DNA from 2 places in the Methylotuvimicrobium sp. genome. Region 1 is predicted to be linked to the other one. Evidence: riboswitches for the same ligand, from Rfam matches in the RefSeq annotation. Region 1 holds a riboswitch; the other holds the start of a gene.
The links. A riboswitch is a leader RNA that binds a small molecule or an ion and turns the genes downstream of it on or off. The one in region 1 is predicted to bind cobalamin.

Region 1 (10,491 bases):
CACCTTGCGTTTGCTCGCCGTCACGCAGCGTAGTGTCCATCAACTGAATGTGTCTTGACTCTATTGACATGATTTTCGCCTGTGATTTCGATGCGAGTTAATGGATTGAATGATGAAGGCCAAAGCCGGTGCCTTCGTTTATATTCTTCGACAGGCAGACACACCTCCAATAAAGTCGAACGAAAAGCACAAGATACACTAAACCGCCTATTTTCCCCTAAAAGCACTTCATTTTGCAATTGTGAATCGACGCATGAAATGGAGTGCAACGGCATAATCGTATTTTTCGCTCCCTTAATTGTTTTTTCAGACTTGCAATATCCCGGCGCCTCCTAAGGCACTGCTGAAATTTGAAGTGCGAAAGGTATAAATTCGTCAGTATAACCATGAAGCACATGAAGTATTTCAATAGAATACCTAAATATTCCCTCTAACCTCTTGGATAAACGAAAGTTCTATACAAATGAATCAACTTCTTATTCTTCATGATTTTCAGGGTGAAATGCTTTTTTTAGTTATGCGTTGTTTGCTCAGATTAGGCGTTAGGTATTAGTGGTCTCAATACTATTTAAATTGGGTCAATAAGCTTGAATGCGTTGTGTCGGGTTGCATAATTTAGCCGCTAGAGCACAAAATCTAGTCTACACTCTATGTGGGAAATTATTTGTTAATCAATTAAATTATCAAAATTACAAAGAGTTGTTGTTAAATAAAAATAATAAAAACTCATTTCTAAAGCTAGCTTTAGCCTAAGCAGAATGGCTTTGTTAGGCTTTCACTAAACCAGTAACCGCCTTGGTAAAGTCGTTTATTTGTAATTTAGAGGATAACAGCCGTTTTGAATACACTACTCAATCGATCAAGCAAGCAAGATCCTTATCAAACGACTTTAGGTCGAGGCCGATTTTTTAAGGATTTTATGCTGCTATTTATACCCGTTTGCTTTTTAGTCGTGGCAGGTACTTTGTTGTTGGGCGAATCGCGCATTGATGCTGAGTTATCTATGCTGATGGCCGACGAAACAATTTTTGTTGAGCTGGGACAAGGGCGCTTGGATCAAGATCTGGCCGTTCCGATAGGTCATTTGATGAGTTTAATCAATGAAAACCCGGTTCTCAGGGTTTATCAAGCCCCGAATGGCTCGGACGCGCGCTCGATGCAAGACGCATTTTTTTCGTTGATGTCGCGTAACCCGATTTACGACAAAGTACGCTGGATCGACGAACAAGGAATGGAGCAAGTGCGAGTCAATAACAGAAGAGGGCGCCCGATCGTCGTTCCTCGCAACGAATTACAGGCTAAAGACGAGCGCTATTTTTTTACCGAGACCATGTTGCTGAATCAAGGGGAGATCTATATTTCCCCGCTCGATTTGAATATGGACGACGGCCGTATCGAGATTCCTTACAAGCCGACGATAAGGGTCTCAAGCCCAGTGTTTGATGAATTAGGTAAGCCTCGAGGCATTCTCATCATTAACATAATGGCAAAATCAATGCTGGATGCTTTCGTCCACAGCGCCGGCCCCGCCGTTGACAGGTTGATGTTGGTCAATGACGAGGGCTATTGGCTAAAAAGCCCCAATGCACAGGATGAATGGGGCTTCATGTTTCAACGGGAAGCGACTCTTGCTACACGAAATCCTCGAGTATGGGATGCGATAACCCGGCAGAAAAAAGGCCAGATTAAACTTGACGACGGTCTTTGGACATGGAGTTCCGTTTCGCTATCGCCCAAACAAAATGTCCGGCTATCGCACAGCATACATTGGAAAGTGATTAGCCATTTACCAATGGAAAAATTATCGGTGTTGGAAAAAAACGTTTGGTCGGCTAAGATCGCGAGCGCTTCGGTGATCTTGCTATTGTTTGCGATAGGTATCTGGCGTCTAATTCAGGCAAAATCGGCGCGGGCTCTGGCCGAGAAGGAAGCGGCTCTGGCGAGGGGCGAAGCGGAATCAGCGACGCGTTTACAAGAGGCTCAAGCGTGTTTTCGGATGTTGTTCGAAGCAAATGCCAGCGGCTTGTTGGTCGTCGATGCCGAAGGAAAAATAGTCATGGCTAACCCTGCCTTCGAGAGCCTATTCGGCTATCAAGTATCGGAAGTGGTCAACCGACCCGTGGAAATATTGCTTCCCGAAAAGTTTCGTTCACGCCATGCCAGGCAACGTAAAGATTATTTACAAAACCCAACGACTCGGGCGATGGGGGCGGGGAGAGATTTATACGGGACACGCAAGAACGGCTCTATATTTCCGATAGAAATCGGCTTGAGCCCCTTCCGGAGCGATAACCAAGTTTTTGTCGTGGCGACCATTGTCGATATATCCGAACGCAAGCGGATCCAAGATGCTTTGCTGCAAATGAATGAAACCTTGGAGCGAAACGTGGCCGAGCGTACGGCGGAATTACAAGCGGCAAAACAGGAGGCCGAGCGGCTTGCCAGTGTCAAAGGCAACTTTTTGGCCAATATGAGCCATGAAATACGGACTCCAATGAACGCGATACTTGGATTTGCCTATTTACTGGAAAAAGCCGATCTGGGAGTCGATGAGCTTAATTTGGTGAAGAAAATTCGTATAGCCGGCCGGTCCTTGCTCGGAATCATCAACGATATTCTGGATTTTTCCAAAATAGAATCGGGGCGTCTTGAAATCGAGCATGCGCCATTTCGGTTGAGCGATGTGTTGGACAACGTAGCCACGCTGATGTCGGCGATTGAATGCAGCAATAAAGTCGAATTGATTATGGGGCCGGCGCCGGAAGGCATCGAGCTTCTGCGCGGCGATGCGCTTCGGCTCGAACAAATATTGGTCAATTTGACCAGTAATGCGCTTAAATTCACAAAGCGGGGAAGCGTTACGATCTCCGTCATCAAATTGCCGCCTAAAGATGGCCAGGATTATCTACGTTTCAGCGTCCGCGATACCGGCATTGGTATTCCTATTGAAAAACAAGCGGAAATTTTTAATGCATTTTCTCAAGAAGACACGTCGACGACACGCCGTTTCGGCGGAACAGGGTTGGGTTTAACGATATGCCGGCATTTGGCGCAAATGATGGGCGGAGAACTCGGCGTCAACAGCGAACTCGGGCAAGGTAGTGAGTTTTGGTTGATGCTGCCGATAGAGCTGGTCGAGCCGCAAGAGTATGTGCATCCGTCCATCGCGTTTCAAAAAGTATTGATCGCCGACGATCATCCCATGGCTAGAGAGATGTTGGCGGCAACGGTGCGTAGCTTAGGCTGGACTCCCGAGGTCGTTGAGTCGGGCGAAGAGGCTGTGGAGCGTGTTATCGAACGGGCACGGAATAATAAACTCCCCGATATTTTATTATTGGATTGGTGTATGCCCGGCGTCAATGGGCTCGAAGCTGGTATACGCATAAGACAAGAGCTTGGCGATATTGCCGATGTTCCGATTATCGTTATTGCCACGGCTCATGACCGCGATGCATTGCTACGCGAACCGGATGTGGCAATAGCCGATGCCGTCTTACGTAAACCGATTACTGCTTCTTCACTCTATAATGCCGTATCCGATGCCAAGCAGCGGCGTCAAGGCGAAAGGTCTACACAGCATAATAAAACTACGCCATCCGAAAAACGAATCAACGGCTTAAGGGTGTTATTGGTCGATGATAGTGAAATTAACCGTGATATGGCAAGGCGTATTTTGGAAGCCGAAGGAGCTACCGTTTATTTGGCAGACGACGGTCATGCGGCCTTAGAATGGTTAAGACTGAATCCGGATTTGGCCGACGTGGTGCTGATGGATGTACAAATGCCGCTCATGGATGGTTATGAAGCGACCCGGCAAATTCGTGAAGTCCTTGGCTTGACTCTGTTGCCTATCGTGGCGCTGACCGCCGGTGCATTCAAGAATCAACAGGCTGCAGCGCTCAATGCCGGGATGAATGGATTCATTGCCAAACCGTTCGATGTCGAGGAATTAATCGCTTATCTGCAACAATACGTTACCGGATTACGAGTAACGGCTGATTCAAAGAATGAGCCGGTCGCTTCAGCTAAGACAGCCGACTCACAGCTTCCCATGATAGATATAGACAGAGGCCTACATAATTGGGGCGACGCCGCAACTTATTATAAATACTTACAAAAGTTTGCCGAATCGCACGGACATGACGGAGACGAAGTTGCCAAAATGATGGCTCAAGGCGAGCGGGAAAGTGCTCTTGCCTTGGCGCATAAATTGAAAGGGACGGCAGGAAACTTGGCGCTGATACAAGTATGGAAGTTGGCTGAAAAGATTGAGTCTAAGCTTTTAGAAGAAGGAGCTACGTTAGATGAGTCGATTCAACAGTTGCAGATTTTATTGAACGATACGTTGCGCGAAATCGGCCGTCTGAATGGTAAAGATAAGTAAAATGATACGATGTTGCCGAACCAGTATTGCTCGAGCTTGAAAAAACTTTGCCTCGGCAGATGCTGAAACCCTTCCATGGGGGCTTGACGGCAGCTAAGCGCCAAGGATGGCGTGTATTAGGGCAATGCAGGAGCAATTGCCGAGGAGCAAAAATCTGCACCTGCTGCCGACATCCCCGCTAACCGCACCCCATACCTTCATAAAGTTAGCATGTAGCCCGTATGTAGCGTAGCGGAATACGGGACTGGCGTGGCACCGAATATCCCGGATTGCGCTACGCTTCATTCGGGCTACGCTGTTTAAGATCGCCGGAGGTTAGTGATACATCACAGGAAAAAGTGCGATATCGAAGACAATGCGTCTGATGATAACGGTGATTTTTAATAAACCGAAAGGCTTAACTATGGCAGCCCTTGGGGTTGCTAATGACCGTCAAGCCCCCCGCTTTGCGGGGGGATATTACTTGCGCGACCCGACGCCGCGGTAATGCCGGGGACGATTTGAAAATAGATACCCGATTGCATCAAGGTTTCGACTTCTTTGCCGCCCGGCTAAATATGAAAGGATCGCCGGCGCCGACAAACCAGACTTTCGCTAATCCGGTTAGTGAAAAAATCCTGCGGCTTGTTGCGGGTTGAACGGAAAATAAGTGTGCAGATAAGAGGCTTGCAACGATCCCACGCGGAAAAATTTTTCGCCTTGGCTGCGGTTACGTTGCGGGACCGATACGGTCAAGGCTTCCATATCGGTTTCAAGGAGCGAATGATGAAAGCTATGGCCTCGGATTTTTCCATGCTCCAGATGTAAACTGTGCATGCCCAGGTTAACCAACCTGTTTTGCATTCTGGCGCTGCCCGGCAATAAGCCTACCATCGCGGCCGGTTGTCCCTGTTTGTCGGTCAGCGTTTCCAACAGATATAAAAAACCGCCGCATTCGGCGTAAATCGGTTTGCCGGCGCGGTGATAGTCATGCAAGGCCTGTTTCATCGCGCGATTATCGGCGAGGGCCGCTAGATGCAGTTCGGGATAGCCGCCCGGCAGATAGAGGCTATCGACCTCCGGCAATTTGGCGTCGGTCAACGGCGAGAAGAAACGCAGCTCGGCGCCCATGGCCTGCAAGCAATCGAGGTTGGCCTGGTAGATGAATGAAAAGGCCGCGTCGCGGGCGATGCCGATACGTTTGCCGGCAAGAAGGCGCGGCGTCGGCGTCGTTGCCGCCGGGGCAAAGTCAACCGGTTCGGGCAAGCGGCATGGCGCGGATTCGGTCAATAATTCTGCGGCTCGCGCCAGTCTTCGGTCCAAGTCGCCGATCTCGTCCGCTTGCAGTAAACCCAAATGCCGCGACGGCAAAGCGATATCCGCGTCTTTAGATAGGGCTGCCAGCAAGGGCATGTCTTCGGGCAGCGCTTCTTGCAGTAATCCGGCATGGCCTGTACTGCCGACTTTGTTGGCGATGACGCCGGCAAACCTTAGGTTCGGTCGGTAATGAGCCAAACCATAGGCGACGGCGGCAAAGGTTTGCGCCATGCCTTGCGCGTCGATCACAGCGGCGACCGGGACCGACAGCGCTTGCGCCAGATCGGCGCTGCTGCTGTCCCCATCGTAGAGGCCCATTACCCCTTCGATCAAGATGACATCGGATTTGGCGGCGGCGCGATAGAGCAAGTCGCGGCAATGCGCCTCGCCCATCATCCACAAATCCAATTGATAGACCGGCCGTCCCGAGGCATGAGCCAAAATCTGCGGATCGATGAAATCCGGGCCGGTTTTGAATATGCTGACCTTGCGGTTTTGACTTCGGTGATAGGCAGCCAAAGCGGCGGTTAGGGTCGTCTTGCCTTGGCCGGAGGCGGGCGCGCTGATCAGCATGGCCGGACAATGGCGGACGGATGGGCTAGTGTTCATGATCAGAGTTTGAGTTTGGTCAAGGTAAATCCGGCCAAGGCGCCGAGGCTGAGCCAGAATAGGGCATTGCTGAAGGCGGACATCACTACGAAGCGTTGCCAGCCGTCTTCCGGTTGCCACTCATGCTCGGAGCCGGTTGCGGGCGCTTCGAATTGTTCCGCGGCTAAAATCAGAGGTTGCGTCAGATAATACTGTAAGACGCCGAGCAGCAGGCCGGACAGGATTCCGGCTGTCAATGCGGCGCTATGGCGTCCGTCGTGTGCGGCATTATGAATGTAGTTGTTGGCGTCTTGCATAAAGCCGAGGCCTAGAATCACGGTCAAGCCCAATACGATGGCGCTGAAGCTCGGGAGAAATTTAGCGGAGTAAACGACGGAAGAGCCGGCGAGTGTTTTCATGGTGATTGTCCTTCCCAAGTCTGATTGACGGAAAAACGGAGGGGAAGACAAACCAAAAAAGATTTTGACAGATCGCCCGCCGCAATACTGTTCTTTAAGTTTTAGGGCCTGTCTCCGGGCTCGTGAAAAATCACCTACCGTTGCGGGGGCAGCGCCGGCCTTTAACCGGCTTCCAGTTTCACCCGCGCAGTGCGGGAACCGTAAAACAAGCTGCGGATTATAGGTTACTCGTTAAAGCTGCGCAAATGGTTATCAGCTTCGGCTTGTACGACGAAATGCCCGGCATACTTGAACGGCTGAGCGATAATTTCGGTTTGTGCCATCAGCCTTCCGTACGGATCGTAGGCGTAGCTGTTGACGATTTGAGGTTTTGATCGGTGATCGCGACGGTGTGCCCGGTGCCGTCGAAGTGTAGGTGTAGAGTTGGTTTGTACTGGCATCGATGTTGGCTTTTTCACTATAATGGGTTTGTATTTTTCACCTCTATAAAATTTTAGAGGCGACAACTAGCCTGACACAGGGGGATTGCCTCGAGTAGTTACGATAAATTAATGCCTTCTTTCGTCAGCTAACTTTTAATAAATCAGATCTTCGGTACTTATAACTCGACTACAAACTCTAACAGATCGGGCGACTCCAAGAAATATCCGTCGCCATAAGTTACCTCCACATAAGGCTTTCCATTCTGCATAATCCCCATTGTGTCGACAGACCGAATCTAAAAGAGATCACCCTTTAAAATGGATACAGTACCACCCTTGCAAAACACATTTCCAGCGCGTTGCCTTACGCATATTTGACGCGACTCATTAACGGAAACCCGATATATAACGCGCATCATATCGAAGAATTGATCTGGAGAAATACCGTTCAAACGTTGATCGATCTTTTCAATAACAAGAAAATCCAGAAGAAATCGCTCAACGTCAATAAATTCATTTGCACCATTTTCCATTGAGGCAAACCATCTAAGCCACAGATCATTGCTACAAGCAATCCATCGATACATCAAGTCAGTCAAATAAATCACTTTAATTTCCTCCGGTCCGCTGTGCGCCTGGGCGAGTAGCATCAATGATGTCTCGACTACTCACAGGGACAGCATCCTTTGAAACCCTCGTTATTCCCTTCGGTAACGTATCGGAAACTGTGCGTCCTAATTTGTTTACTGCACCCTTAATCAAACTTCCAGCCTTGCTAACCGGCAATGCAAATCCAATTGCAATATCAAAAGCATCCTGCTGAAATTGAGCGATTTGAGCTTGGGAGATGCCGATTCGCTCAGCACTAAACCCATTTGGATCAACAAACATAATGGGATTCCCACCCACATACGCATACAGATTCAATCCGCCTTCGAATCCGATCGGGTCTTCGCTGATAAACCGGCCGATGTCGGCATCATAATACCGAGCGCGCATGTAGTAAAGATTATCGGCTTCGGCTTGTACGCCAAATTATCCGGCGTATTTGAACGGTTGCGGTATCGTTTCGCTTTCCGCCATCAGCCTGCCGTACGTGTCGTAGGCGTAGCTATTGACGATCTGACGATTTTGATTGGTGATCGCGACCGTGTGCCCGGTGCCGTCGAAGTGGTAGGTGTAGAGTTGGTTGGTACTGGCATCGACAAAGCCGATGAGTCCGTGGCCGTAGATATAGTAGCGGGTGATTTGGTTACTGTTATTGACTTCGGCGAGCAGATTGCCGGCGGCGTCGTAGATGTATTTTGTGGTGGTGCCGCTGCGCGTCGCTCTGATGCGGTTGCCGGTGCCGTCATAGACGTACTGGTCGTTGCCGCGTTGGATCAGCCGGTGGGCGCGGTCGAAGGTAAAATTCGTGCTGTTTTTGTTTTGCTGCCGGCCTTCGTGGTCGTAGCTGAAGGTTGCCTGGGTCGTTCCGTTCAGTTGCGTGGCGAGCAGCCGGTTCTTTTGTGCATTGTAGGTATGGCCTTGGCTCCGGTTGATCAGCGCTTCCGGTTTTTTCGGTTCTTCGACCACAGCTTTGATCCGGTTGCCGTTGTTGTCGAGGGTGTATTGGTAATCGGCCAGGGTTTGGCCGACGGCGCTGTGTTGAATGCCGGTCAACCGGTCGGCTTTGTCCAGGGTGTAATTGGTGACGCTGCCATTAAATAGGTCGGTCTGTTCCATCCGGCCTGCGGCATCGTATTGGTAGGTCGTGGCCGGCGTGCCGCCGAACAAAAGAGAGCTGAATACATTTTAAAGCAACTGCTATTGATAGAGCCGCTTAATTTTGAACAGGACAAGATTATCATAGCCTTGGAGTAGGTTTGATAGCTTTTGCAAAAAGAAAGACTTGACCCTATTGGCTTTAATTTGCGGGGATACCTCAGAACTTGACCCCAGTTATTCCTATTGTTCAGATCTTAACAAGCGCGCCAAGATTTTTCGCGAAAGCTGAAATGGGGTCCGTCCGATTTCAGCAGCGAAAAATGACTTGGCGATTATTGCCTTCGGCGGCCCCGATTCGCCCTGCGTCCGTGCCACTACGCCACATCATCGTCAACTCGATGCGGCTCCGTAGCACTCCCACAAATGGCTTGACGCCGTGTCGCGATGCCTTGTATTTTGCCTCCGCCTGCGCTAGTCGCGCAGACTCCGGCAAAACACCCGGCGCTACGGCTATCGGGGACTAAAAATCTTCACTTCGCTAGCGCTCCGTTTCCAAGATTTTCAGCGTTTGCACGAGATAAGGAATTGTTTCATCTCAGTTGCCTTATTCTTATCTAACGGCTCGTTGATCTCGGGGTTTGCCAATACATAAATAGTTTCTTTCAAAACATCATAAAAGCCATTTTCAAAACCAATATCGTCTCTGCATTCAATTGTATTAGCCCATTCAATAAGTTCTTCTTTTTTCAGTAGACCATCAATGTAGCGTTGAAGCACACTTGTTACGTCACTTAACTTAACTTCGACTAACTCTTCCTCAGAGTCCCATGGAAAATGAGACAAATCTCTTTTCAATTGTTCGATTGAATACCGAAAACTAATTAGTGCATCTAAAACGACAATCCGTGCTTTCATCGTCATTGTCCCGGGAAGAAAGTTTGACCGCTTATCTTATCTTTAACATGTATGATTTCCCCCCTAGGCCCAAATGTAGTCTTTGTGTATTGAAGGGTCTTTCCAGCTGCGTCTACTTGTTTTTCATATTGTGCAAAGGAACCAGGGATGTTCTTTGAAGCCGAATCTGCTTGAAACGCTTTACCCCCACCCGGCAAATTAAAGATTCTTGTAGCACTAACATTAGCCGGAAGCTTCTTTTCAAAACGAAGTAAATTGGAGGCTATGCCTTGGAACAACCCTCCAGCCTTGCTAACCGGCAATGCAAATCCAATTGCAATATCAAAAGCATCCTGCTGAAATTGAGCGATTTGAGCTTGGGAGATGCCGATTCGCTCAGCACTAAACCCATTTGGATCAACAAACATAATGGGATTCCCACCCACATACGCATACAGATTCAATCCGCCTTCGAATCCGATCGGGTCTTCGCTGATAAACCGGCCGATGTCGGCATCATAATACCGGGCGCGCATGTAGTAAAGGTTGTTTTCTTCGGCTTGAACTCCGAATTGTCCGGCGTATTTGAACGGTTGCGGTATCGTTTCGCTTTGCGCCATGAGCCTGCCTTAAGGATCGTGGGCGTAAGTGTTGACAATTTGCCGGTTTTGATCGGTAATCGCCACCGTGTGCCCGGTGCCGTCGAAGTGGTAGGTGTAGAGCTGGTTGGTTTGAGCGTCGATAAAGCCGATGAGGCCGTGGCCGTGGATATAGTACCGTG
Region 2 (10,491 bases), on a different contig from region 1:
AGGCCGGGTAGAAATTCGCCATTTTGCTCAGTTTTTCAGACCAGTCCAACGCATCGTGACGTCCGGACAACAAATAGAAGCTGAATTCGGAAATCAAAAACGCAAGCGTCGTTGCCGCGAGCAGAATTGCGAATTGTTTCAATAGCACCGAAGAGTTCAGCTCTTTGAATTGGCCACACATTTTTCCGCCAAACCAGACTGCGGCATAGGTCGGAATCAAAAAGACATAGGCCGGTGAAACGCAAAAACTGCTGACGCCGAAGAATTGAATCACGACAAAATCGATCAATGCCGCTTCGGCCAATAAAACGGCAAAAAAACGGTTGCCGCCGAACCAAAGCCCGGCCAGAAAAAATACCGCTAAAGAGGCGTCGGGGAGTTGAAATGGCGTGCCGATATGGCTAGAGCGCGTGGCCACCATCAACAACATCAAAGCAATCGCGCCGGGTTGAATCGGTAAGTTTTGGACAGGTAAACGTTGTGCGATATTCATCGTTATTTCTCCAGAAAAATTAAGTTTTAGATATTATAGCGAATCGAAACGAAAAAGTTGCGATCGGCCGTGTTGTAGGTATCGACCAATTGGTATTGTTTATCCAGCAAATTATTCAATTGAGCGCTAATGGTCCAGTTTTTATTGATGTGATAGGCCGAGCGTAAATCGACGGTCGCATAACCGCCGACTTTGGTCGTATTAGCGGCATCGTCGTAGCGATAGCCCTCGGCTAATAGCAAAGCACCGACGTCGACGGGCCCGAACGATCTGGATAGATCGAATGATAACATTCTATCGGTGCGGCGTGGCAGACGATTATTCGTTTCCCGGTCGACCGGACGGAGCAAATTCATGCCTAGTTTGGCGTTCCAACCGAAAACTTGTGTGCTGATTTCGGCTTCGAGACCGTCGATTTGGGCCTTGCCGATATTTTCGGCGGATAAGCTAAAATTCGCCGGATCAAAGACATAGACGATCAAATTATCCAGGTTGGTATGATAAGCGCGAATCTCCCACTGTAGCCAGTCATGGTTGCCCGCGAGTCCGACTTCGACCGATTTCGATTCTTCGGCCATCAAGTTGGGGTTGCCGAAGCCGGGCCAATAGAGTTGGTTGAAGCTTGGAGCCTTGAAACCGTTGCCGAAATTGGCGAATGTACTGATGCCGTAATCCCAATTGGCGCGCCAGCCGATGCTGCCGGTGACGAAGTCGCCGAAGGCTTCGTTTTCATCCCAACGAATAGAACCATTGAGATAATGGTTGTCGAAGAATCGTCCGTGCCATTCGCCGAACACTCCGACATCGTAACGCGATAGCTCGGTGTAATCTGTCGTGCTATTCGCTTCATCCAAACGGTAATCGGCCCCGAGCGTCAGTTGATGATCGTCCGACAATTTAACCGCATTTAACCAACTGGCATTCCAACGCGTGCTGTCGAAACGGCTGAAAAACGAGCCGTCCTGGCTGAAATTGTCGGCATCGTCTCGGCTTTGCCCTAACCGTAAGGTCGAGCGCCAGTTGTCGATGACATCGATAGCGCCACTCAGGCCGATGACCTGATTGACGAATTCCATTTTATTCGGGGTTCCGTCGAAGTCATTACGACCTTCCGAGCGCATGTAGGTGGCTTCCAACTCGGCATTATTATCGAAGTGGTGGCCCAAGCGTGCGTTGAGCCCGGTGTTGTAGAAACCGTCTTTATCGGGCTCATCCACCCCGGCAGTCGGTTGTCGCGCATCGAAGCCTTGCGAATTGAAATGCGACGCGCCGAGGGTGTACCAGCTATTTTGATAACGCCCGCTGATCGTGCCGGAGGCTTTGGCGGTATTAAACGAACCGCCGCCGGCATCGATCGTGATCGTCGGTTTTTCTTCTTGCGCGCCTTTACGGGTAAAAATTTGGATAACGCCGCCCAAGGCTTCGGCCCCCCAAAGGCTGGATTGCGGACCTCGAATGATCTCGACGCGTTCGATCTGATCGATCGGCAACAGTTCGAACGGCGAGGTGCCGGAGGTTACCGAACCGAAGCGGATGCCGTCGACCAAGACCAAGACATGGCCGGAACCTGTGCCGCGTATGAAGACGCTGGAGTTTTTACCGTATCCACCTTGTTGCGTGATATCGAGGCCGGTTGAGCCTCTTAGCAATTCCGGTAAGGTGTTGACCTGAAGGCGTTCGATGTCTTTTCGCGTATAGACGGTGCTGGCGGTTGCCAGATGTTCTTTGGGACTGTCCGACCGAGTTGCCGTGATCAGCATTTCAGGTAAATGTAACGGTGTCTCGCCCGCGGTCGAGTCGGCCAAAGCCGGAATATGGAAGCCGATGAATAGCAATGGGCTTAGAAAGAATGTTCGCATGATGTCCTCTGCGCCGCCCGCGCATGAAAGGTTGTAGAATTACAACGCAAGGGCCTGCGGCGAAAAGGCGGAGCATGGCTCGACCGTTTCGTTAACAGCCCTCCGCTGTATCGAATCGCTATCGGGCCGGTCTCCGGGCTCATAAGTGGCCATTGGCCTGAATCATCGCCTTCCCATGTCATTGCACACAGTGGCAAATTGATGATTCTTTACTTATCTACCGTTGCGGGGGCAGCGCCGGCTTTGGCTTGATGACCTGACCGGCTTCCCGTTTAACCCCGCCCTAGAATCGACCTGTCGATTCTAGGGCGGGGCACCTGAAAGCAAGGAGGGCATTATAGGGATTTGCCGGCTGAATGCAAGTGCAAGAAAAATATAGAGGATTAAATCTATTTATTAGGCAGGACGGAGTTTGCAACTCCGTCCTTAACCGTTTTAACTGTGGTCAAAGCAAACCAAAACGTTCGGGGCGGGTTACATAACCCGCCCCGCGCGCGGCATGCGGAATAAGTTATTCGCGGCCAGACCCTTATTTCATCTGTAATTTCAAGCCGGCGCTGCAAAAAAAGACTCGATCGCAATGCCTGCCCATTAATTGCGCGGCTTTGCCCGATAAATCGATGAATTGCCGGGCCAAGCGGTTGTCGGGGATAACGCCGAGGCCCACCTCGTTATGAATCAAGACCAATTCGACGGGAAGCTGCAACACGGCGTCCAATTCCTGCAGAATGTCGGATTCGGGAATTTGATGATACAAGGCGTTGTTCAGCCACATCGACACGCACTCGACCAATACCGGACGGTCTAAGCCTTGTAGTGCGGCGAGCAGCTTAACCGGTTCTTCGACCGTAATGAACGAATCCTGCCGGCGCTGTTGGTGAACGGCCACCCGGGCCTTCATTTCATCGTCGAAAAATTCGGTCGTCGCCAGGTAATAGGGTTTTTCCCCCCCGTTTCGCTGTAAAACATAGTCTTCCGCCAAGCGCGATTTACCGCTCTTGACGCCGCCGATGAATAAAGTCTTCATGATGGCTCCTGTAAGGCTTCCAGGATCAATGACAAATCCAGATTGGCCTCGACCCGGTCGGCAAAGCCTTGAATTTGGGCGTCGCGGTAGCCGGCGTAGGCATAACCCCGATAATCGGTATGTAGGGCTTTGAAATAAGCGGTTCGAAAATCGTCGTTGTCGAATATGCCATGCACATGCGTGCCGGCGACTGCGCCTTGCCGATAATAAAGCGAATATTGATTCATGCGCCCACAATGAATTTCATAGCCGGTCAACGCCGGATAGTCGAACAGATCATAGCTTCCTCGCCGGACGATCTTGGGGTATTGATAACGCACCTCGTCATCGATATAACCGAATCCGGATTCGCTGCCGGGCCGGTCATGCTCGATAGCCTCCGGGTCATTCAGCATTCGGCACAGCATCTGGTAACCGCCGCAAATACCGAACACCGCTTTGTCGAAACGCTCGATTTCGGCGAACAAGCCTTGTTCTTTCAGCCATCTCAAATCGCGCAACACGGTTTTGCTGCCCGGTAACAGCACCATATCGAAGCCGCTCAAGGGGCGGTAGGCTTGAATCAATTCGACATGCAGCTCTTCGTCGGCCATCAACACGTCCAGATCGTTATAATTGCTCAAACCCGGATAGGCGATCGCGGCAATGCGAATCTTGACGCCGTTCAGGCGTTGTCGGTAATTATTGAGCGATTGCGAATCTTCCATGTCGATATTGAGCGGCTCGAACGGCAATACGCCGAGCACCGGTACGCCGAAGCGCTCTTTAATGATCGTTTCGCCGTCGTCGAAAAAACGCCGATCGCCCCGGAATTTATTGATCACGACGCCGATCAAGTTTTCGCGCATGATCGGATGCATCAATTCCAGCGTGCCGTAAATCGACGCGAAGACGCCGCCCCGTTCGATGTCGGCGACCAGAATGTTTTGGGTGCCGAAGGTATTGGCGACAAAACTGTTCGATAAGTCTTTATGCAATAGATTAAGTTCGACCGGGGAACCCGCGCCTTCGGCGATGACTAAGTCATGAGTCTGCCGGAGCGTTGTAAAGGCTTTTTCGACCTGCAATTTAAGTCCGCCTATCGAATCGTAATAATCCGCGATAGTTTGATTTTGATGGACCAAGCCGTTGACGATCACTTGCACCGAACCGTTGCCGTGCGATTTCAGCAGCACGGGATTGAACAAATGATTCGGTTCGACCCGCGCGGCCTCGGCTTGCAGGCATTGCGCGCGGGAGATTTCGCGGCCGTCCGGGGTCACCGCCGAATTATTCGAGACGTTTTGCGCCTTGAACGGCGCGACGCTTATTCCCCGGTCCGCAAAAATTCGGCACAAGGCCATGGCTATCGTGGTTTTGCCGGCGTCCGAGCTGGTGCCGAAGATCGCTAAAGGTTTCATAGGTTGAGATAGTGAATATAGGTGTATTGATGGCTATATTGAAATTTATGCAAAGAGCCATGATCGACGCGGAATTGAAAGGCGGCGGCGGGCGACAGCTTCAAGATATGGGTCAGTAGGGCGCGAATGACGCCGGCATGGGTCACGACGACGGCTTGCGAAAGCTCGGTCTCGATGAGCTCTTGCCAAAAACTGCCGGCACGGCGGCATAAATTGGTAAAATTTTCGCCGTTCGGCGGCGGGAAGTCGACGAAACTTTGCGTCCAATGGTTTAGGGATTTTGCGTCGATGTCGTTGAAAAACACGCCTTCCCAGTCGCCGAAATCAAGCTCCAAGAGCCGTTCGTCGGTGACGACCTCATCGGACAGGGAGTCGGCCAAGCGTTTGCAGCGGCTGAGCGCGCTGCTATAAAACCGGCAGTCTTCGGACAGTTCAGGCAATTTTTGCCGAAGCGCTTCGGCCTCCTGGGCAAAGCTGTCCGCCAAGGCAATGTCGGATCGCCCGTAACACAAGCCTTGTGCGGCAGAGGTTTGGGTATGGCGAATCAAATAAATGTCCATAGAGCGCCGAGGAAAAGATAAAAAACGGTTTCGGTAATTTGTTGGCTAGCCCCCAAACAGTCGCCGGTATAGCCGCCGATATGACGATGGAAATAGCGGCCGAGCCCCAGCGTGATCAGCATCATCGGTATCAGCGAAATCAAGGCCTGTGGCGGCAGCAAGGCAAAGGGAAACAACGCCGGAATGCCTGCTAAGGCTAAGGTTTTCGCATCGGGCTTGAATACCGCGCCGGACGATTTGCTAGGCTGCGTGCGGGCGTAGTCGTAGCGGAACATCAAATACAACGGAAACCAGCGGCTGATACTGTGCCCCGCCAGCAAAGCAAACGGCGGAAGATGCGCCGGTAAACCGGCCAAAAGCTTGAATTTCAACAGCATTAGCAACAGCAAACCGAGCGCGCCATAGGCGCCGATCTGCGAGTCTTTCATGATGTCCAGAATGCGCTGTTTATCGTAGCCCCCGCCGAAACCGTCGCAGACATCGGCAAAACCGTCTTCGTGAAAAGCCCCGGTAAGCAAGATGCCGGCGATTAAGGCGATAACGACCGCAATGTCTTGCGGCCAGATTTGCAAAGCGACCCAAAAAACCGATGCGGAAAACCCGCCGACCATCCAACCGATCAACGGCAGGTAAGCACAAGCAAAGGGCAAGCGTCGATAATCGAGCTTGGTAGGACAGGGCAGCCGGGTATAAAAGCCGACGGCCAGAAGGAAATCGTGTAATGAAGGCATGGAAAGTTTTGCTTGAATTAGGCGGGATATGTTCTTGGCATGTCTAATTCTACTTTGTCTTGCGACAATTTATAAAATCGATTGCTTGAGAATATGACAAACCGGGCGGCTGATTATGAACACGAGCAACACGATGTAAGCCTTGTTGCGTATGGCAAATGCCGGAAAAAGGAAGGTGGTTGAATTATAGAATATACCTTTCGTGCCTCCTTAGGCAAGGCCGAAATTTCAAGTGCGAAAGGTATAAAAACGGGTGCGGGGTATGCTTGGTGAGGATGTCGGCGGATGGGTAGATTTTTGCTCCTCGGCAATTGCTCCTGCATTGCCCTAATACACGCCATCCTTGGCGCTTAGTTGCCGCCAAGCCCCCATGGATGGGTTTACGGCGTTCCTCGACAGGCATACCCCACACCCTAAAATCGGCGAAACTGCTCAAACTGGGAATTGCTGCAATTTCAACCCGCATCCACACCGGCTTCGGCAAAGCTGGCCATTTCGTTCAGCATCGCAACCGCCGAGACTATTAAGGGATAGGCTAGCGCTGCGCCCGAGCCTTCGCCGAGGCGCAGTTCAAGATCAAGCAAGGCTTTTGCGCCGAAGTGATCGAGCAGTGCGCGATGGCCTTGTTCGTCCGAGACATGGCTGAATACGCAATAATCCAAAACTTCGGGATGGCACTTCGCCGCAACCAACAATGCGCTGCCGGCGATAAAGCCGTCGACGACGATCAACATGCCCAATTCGGCGGCTTTCAAATAGGCCCCTGCCATCATCGCGATTTCAAAGCCGCCGAAGACGCTTAATGCCGCCAATGGATCGCGTTGGCCGGAGTGCCGTGCCAAGGCTTGATTCAATATCGACAATTTATGGCTAAGTTGCGCATCGCTCAGCCCGGTGCCGCGTCCGACGCATTGCGCCAGCGGCAAGGAGGTCAAACAATGCATCAACAACGAGGCGGACGAGGTGTTGCCGATACCCATTTCGCCGAAGCCGATACAATTGCATCCAGCATGGTGGCGTTCCTGCACGATATCGGCGCCGGCCTGGATGGCTTGGGCGCATTCGCTCTCAGTCATTGCCGGCTCATCTAAAAAATTACGCGTGCCTTTGCCGATTTTGGCATCGATTAATTTAGGGTGCGGGCTGAGTTCGGCATTGACGCCGGCATCGACGATCCACAGGTCGAGGCCGTTGTGCTTGGCGAAAACGCTGATGGCGGCCCCGCCCGCCAAAAAATTGGCGACCATTTGTGCGGTGACGCTTTGCGGATAGGCGCTGACGCCGTTTGCTGCGATGCCGTGGTCGCCGGCAAAAATCACGATAGCCGGGTTTGTCAGCGTCGGCGATAACGTGTTTTGGATAGTGCCCACGTGCAACGCCAGTGCTTCCAATTGGCCCAGCGAGCCCAAGGGTTTGGTCTTTTGGTCGATTTTGTCTTGCAGCGCGGCGGTGAGGACGTGCCCTACCGGCTTGATCAAAAAGTGAGTTTGCATGGTCTATTCCAGGCGTTTTCAAATAAACAATCGTTTAGGTCCAAGCGCGATGCCCACTGCTCTTGTTCCAATAGTGGTTCGTTATAAAAGCGCTCGACATGGCCCAGACATAAAATCGCGAACGGTTGGCTGTCGTCGGGCATCGCCAATAATCGTTTCAGCGCTTCCGGCTCGAACATCGATACCCAGCCTAAACCCAGCCCTTCGGCTCGGGCGGCCAGCCACATGTTCTGGATCGCGCAGGATAACGAGGCCAGGTCCATTTCCGGCAGTGTGCGTCGGCCGAAGATATGTTCTTCGCGGCGGTCGCTCAACGAGGCGATGAGGATTTCGGCGCATTCCATGATGCCTTCGACCTTGATGCGCATGAATTCGTCTTCGCGCTCCTGCAAGGCGCGGGCGGTTTGCAGGCGTTCCTGCTCGACCAGGTCGTGTATGGCTTCGCGTAAATCCGGACGGGTGATGCGGATGAAACGCCACGGCTGCATGAAGCCGACGCTTGGGGCATGATGCGCCGCCGCGATGATGCGCGCTAATCTATCGGGTTCGACCGGGTCGGGCAAAAAATGGCGCATATCGCGGCGCTCGTAGATAGCGCGGTAAATGGCGGCGCGTTCGGCATCGGAATAGCGATGATCAGGCATGGGCGGCGTTTCGATGTTGTACGAGCAGGTCTTTAAAAACGAACGGGTCTTTGGGTTGGCTCAGGGCGGCCGGGCGATTGCTGTAGCGGTGTACGAGGCGCGACAGCCAAAAACGCAACGCGGCGGCTCTGAGCATGCGGTTGCAATGCTGATGTTCGATTGCCGATAACGGCCTTAGGGTTTCATAGCCCGAAAGCAGCGCGGTTAATTTTTGCGTATTGAAAATACCGTCGTCTCGGCACCAGTCGTTCGCGCAGACCGCGATATCCCGTAGCCAGTGGTCGCTACAGGCACTGTAGAAATCGAGTATGCCGCTGATTTGTCCGTCGGCGAATAAGGCATTATCCCGGAATAAGTCGCCGTGAATCACGCCGCCGGGCAGCGTTTGTTGTTCGTGTTCGGACTGAAATTGCAGTTCGTCGAGAATCAATTCGAGATCCACGTCGGACAGTTGACTCTCGACTTGCTCGAACAAGGCTTTGATCGACAAAACATCATGATGGCTTGCGATCGGAAAGGTGCAATCCCGCGTGTCGAGATGCAGCCTGGCCAGTTGCGCGCCGATTTGCCGGCATTGATCTAGCGTGGGCGAAACGATGGATCGGCCGGCCAAGCGTTTACAGACCAGTGCCGGCTTGCCGTTGAGGTTGCGCAATAGCCGGTTTTGTCGGTCGGCCTGCGGATTCGGATACAGCGGGTTGTGTGCCCCTAAGCGTTGCAGCAGTTCGATCACCGGGGTTAGTTCCTCGTCATTCTGTGCTTCGAACAAGGTCAGGACATAGTTGCCTTGCGTGGTCGCGACCGCATAATGACTGTTCGCGATGCCATCGGGAATGCCGGCAGAATCGACTACCTGGCCGAGATCGTAAGCGCCGAAAAAGGCGTCCAGTTGTGCGGCTGTGACTGAGGTATAAACGGACATTGCTTGATCAAGACAGCAAGAAACCAACGGCCAATAGGCCGAGGATCGTGAAATCAATGGGTGTTTTCATGGACAATGCTTTCGATAGAGTGGTTTTAGTGACCGGCATGATGGCATCGCCGAGAGCCGGTTTGGTTTTTAGCCGGCCATGGTACATCGCATCGCCGCCCAATGCCACGCCCAAGGCACCCGCCATCGCGGCAATCGGCCGGCCGGCATTGGGGCTTTCCAGTTTATCGGCGTCCCGCCATAAGCATTGCCAGGCCCGTTTTTTATCGGCCGACACTAAAATGATCAACAAGGCCGTCAAACGGGCCGGGATGAAGTTGGCGAGATCGTCAAGTTTGGCGGCGACTCGGCCGAAATGAAGATAGCGGTCGGTTTTATAGGCGATCATCGAATCCAAAGTATTGACGGCTTTGTAAACGGCCAAGCCCGGTAGGCCGAATAAGACCAAATAAAACAGCGGTGCGATGACGCCGTCGCTGAGGTTTTCGGCCCAGGTTTCAATCGCCGCCTTATAGACCTCGCTATCGCTCATTGCTTCGGTATCGCGACTCACCAGGTAACGCAAGGCTAGCCGAGGCTGTTTTGCGGTTAATAGTTCCGATACGCTGACATGGAGCATGTGCATCGCAAGGCCCATCGATGCGATGATGGCCAAAACGGGTAGGGCGAGCCAATACGGTAACGCTTGGCAGGCGTAAACGATCGAGAGGCTTACGATCAGGGTCAAGGTCAATAGACTGGTGACCAATATCGCGCCCGATAGAATACTGTCGCGGTAATAACGCCGTTCATACCCTTCGATAAACCGGCCCATCAGCACGACCGGATGGGTCGTGCTGAATTCGCCGAAACGCAGGTCGATCAAATAGGCCAGCGCCGCCAATTCAAACATGTTGCAAACACTCGGCAAGCCGGGCGATCGATTCGGCATCCTTAACCGCGAAGCGCACATGGCGCTTATCCAGGCCTTCGAAATTGTCGCACACGCGAATCAAGATTCGCGCTTTTTCCAGATGACGCTGCAAAGCTTGGCCGTCGATTTTCGCCAAACGGGCGAGGATAAAATTGGCTTGGCTCGGATGTACCCGGTCGAACAGGTTGGAATCCTCCAGTACTTGCCTCAATGATTCGCGAAGCTGTGTCGTTTGCTTGCGTGTGTTGTCGGCGAAGGCATCGTTATAAAGGGCTTGCTGCATGTAGGCGATATCGAAACTCGACAGTTTCCATGCCGGTTCGAGTTGTTTCAAATTTGTGATTGCCGTTCTCTCGGCGGCGACGAAACCGATACGGACGCCGGCGCTGCCGTAAAACTTGCTCAAGGACTTGATTAGGTAAAGGTTCGGGATTTGGTCT

Region 2: linked by a shared signal. The riboswitch ahead of ACRJJO_RS20575 (TonB-dependent receptor domain-containing protein) and the one ahead of ACRJJO_RS06245 (CbtB domain-containing protein) in region 1 are both predicted to bind cobalamin.

Annotation. Positions count from the first base shown of each region.
Region 1 is NZ_JBNGHF010000008.1:114,532-125,022, forward strand. Features, by position in the region: gene ACRJJO_RS06225 (alpha-isopropylmalate synthase regulatory domain-containing protein) at 1-70, opposite strand, end outside; gene ACRJJO_RS06230 (response regulator) at 839-4,384, shown strand; partial or broken gene ACRJJO_RS06235 (SAM-dependent methyltransferase) at 4,846-4,955, opposite strand; gene ACRJJO_RS06240 (cobyrinate a,c-diamide synthase) at 4,988-6,289, opposite strand; gene ACRJJO_RS06245 (CbtB domain-containing protein) at 6,292-6,687, opposite strand; cobalamin riboswitch at 6,776-6,905, opposite strand; gene ACRJJO_RS06250 (hypothetical protein) at 7,406-7,717, opposite strand; partial or broken gene ACRJJO_RS06255 (RHS repeat-associated core domain-containing protein) at 7,719-8,117, opposite strand; gene ACRJJO_RS06260 (hypothetical protein) at 8,145-8,834, opposite strand; gene ACRJJO_RS06265 (hypothetical protein) at 9,378-9,731, opposite strand; gene ACRJJO_RS06270 (RHS repeat-associated core domain-containing protein) at 9,734-10,330, opposite strand; gene ACRJJO_RS06275 (hypothetical protein) at 10,340-10,491, opposite strand, start outside.
Region 2 is NZ_JBNGHF010000076.1:5,366-15,856, reverse strand. Features, by position in the region: gene ACRJJO_RS20580 (hypothetical protein) at 1-493, opposite strand, end outside; gene ACRJJO_RS20575 (TonB-dependent receptor domain-containing protein) at 520-2,352, opposite strand; cobalamin riboswitch at 2,460-2,688, opposite strand; gene ACRJJO_RS20570 (bifunctional adenosylcobinamide kinase/adenosylcobinamide-phosphate guanylyltransferase) at 2,882-3,379, opposite strand; gene ACRJJO_RS20565 (cobyric acid synthase) at 3,376-4,779, opposite strand; gene cobC (alpha-ribazole phosphatase) at 4,776-5,339, opposite strand; gene cobS (adenosylcobinamide-GDP ribazoletransferase) at 5,324-6,070, opposite strand; gene cobT (nicotinate-nucleotide--dimethylbenzimidazole phosphoribosyltransferase) at 6,526-7,563, opposite strand; gene bluB (5,6-dimethylbenzimidazole synthase) at 7,545-8,207, opposite strand; gene ACRJJO_RS20540 (homoserine kinase) at 8,200-9,129, opposite strand; gene cbiB (adenosylcobinamide-phosphate synthase CbiB) at 9,137-10,030, opposite strand; gene ACRJJO_RS20530 (aminotransferase class I/II-fold pyridoxal phosphate-dependent enzyme) at 10,023-10,491, opposite strand, start outside.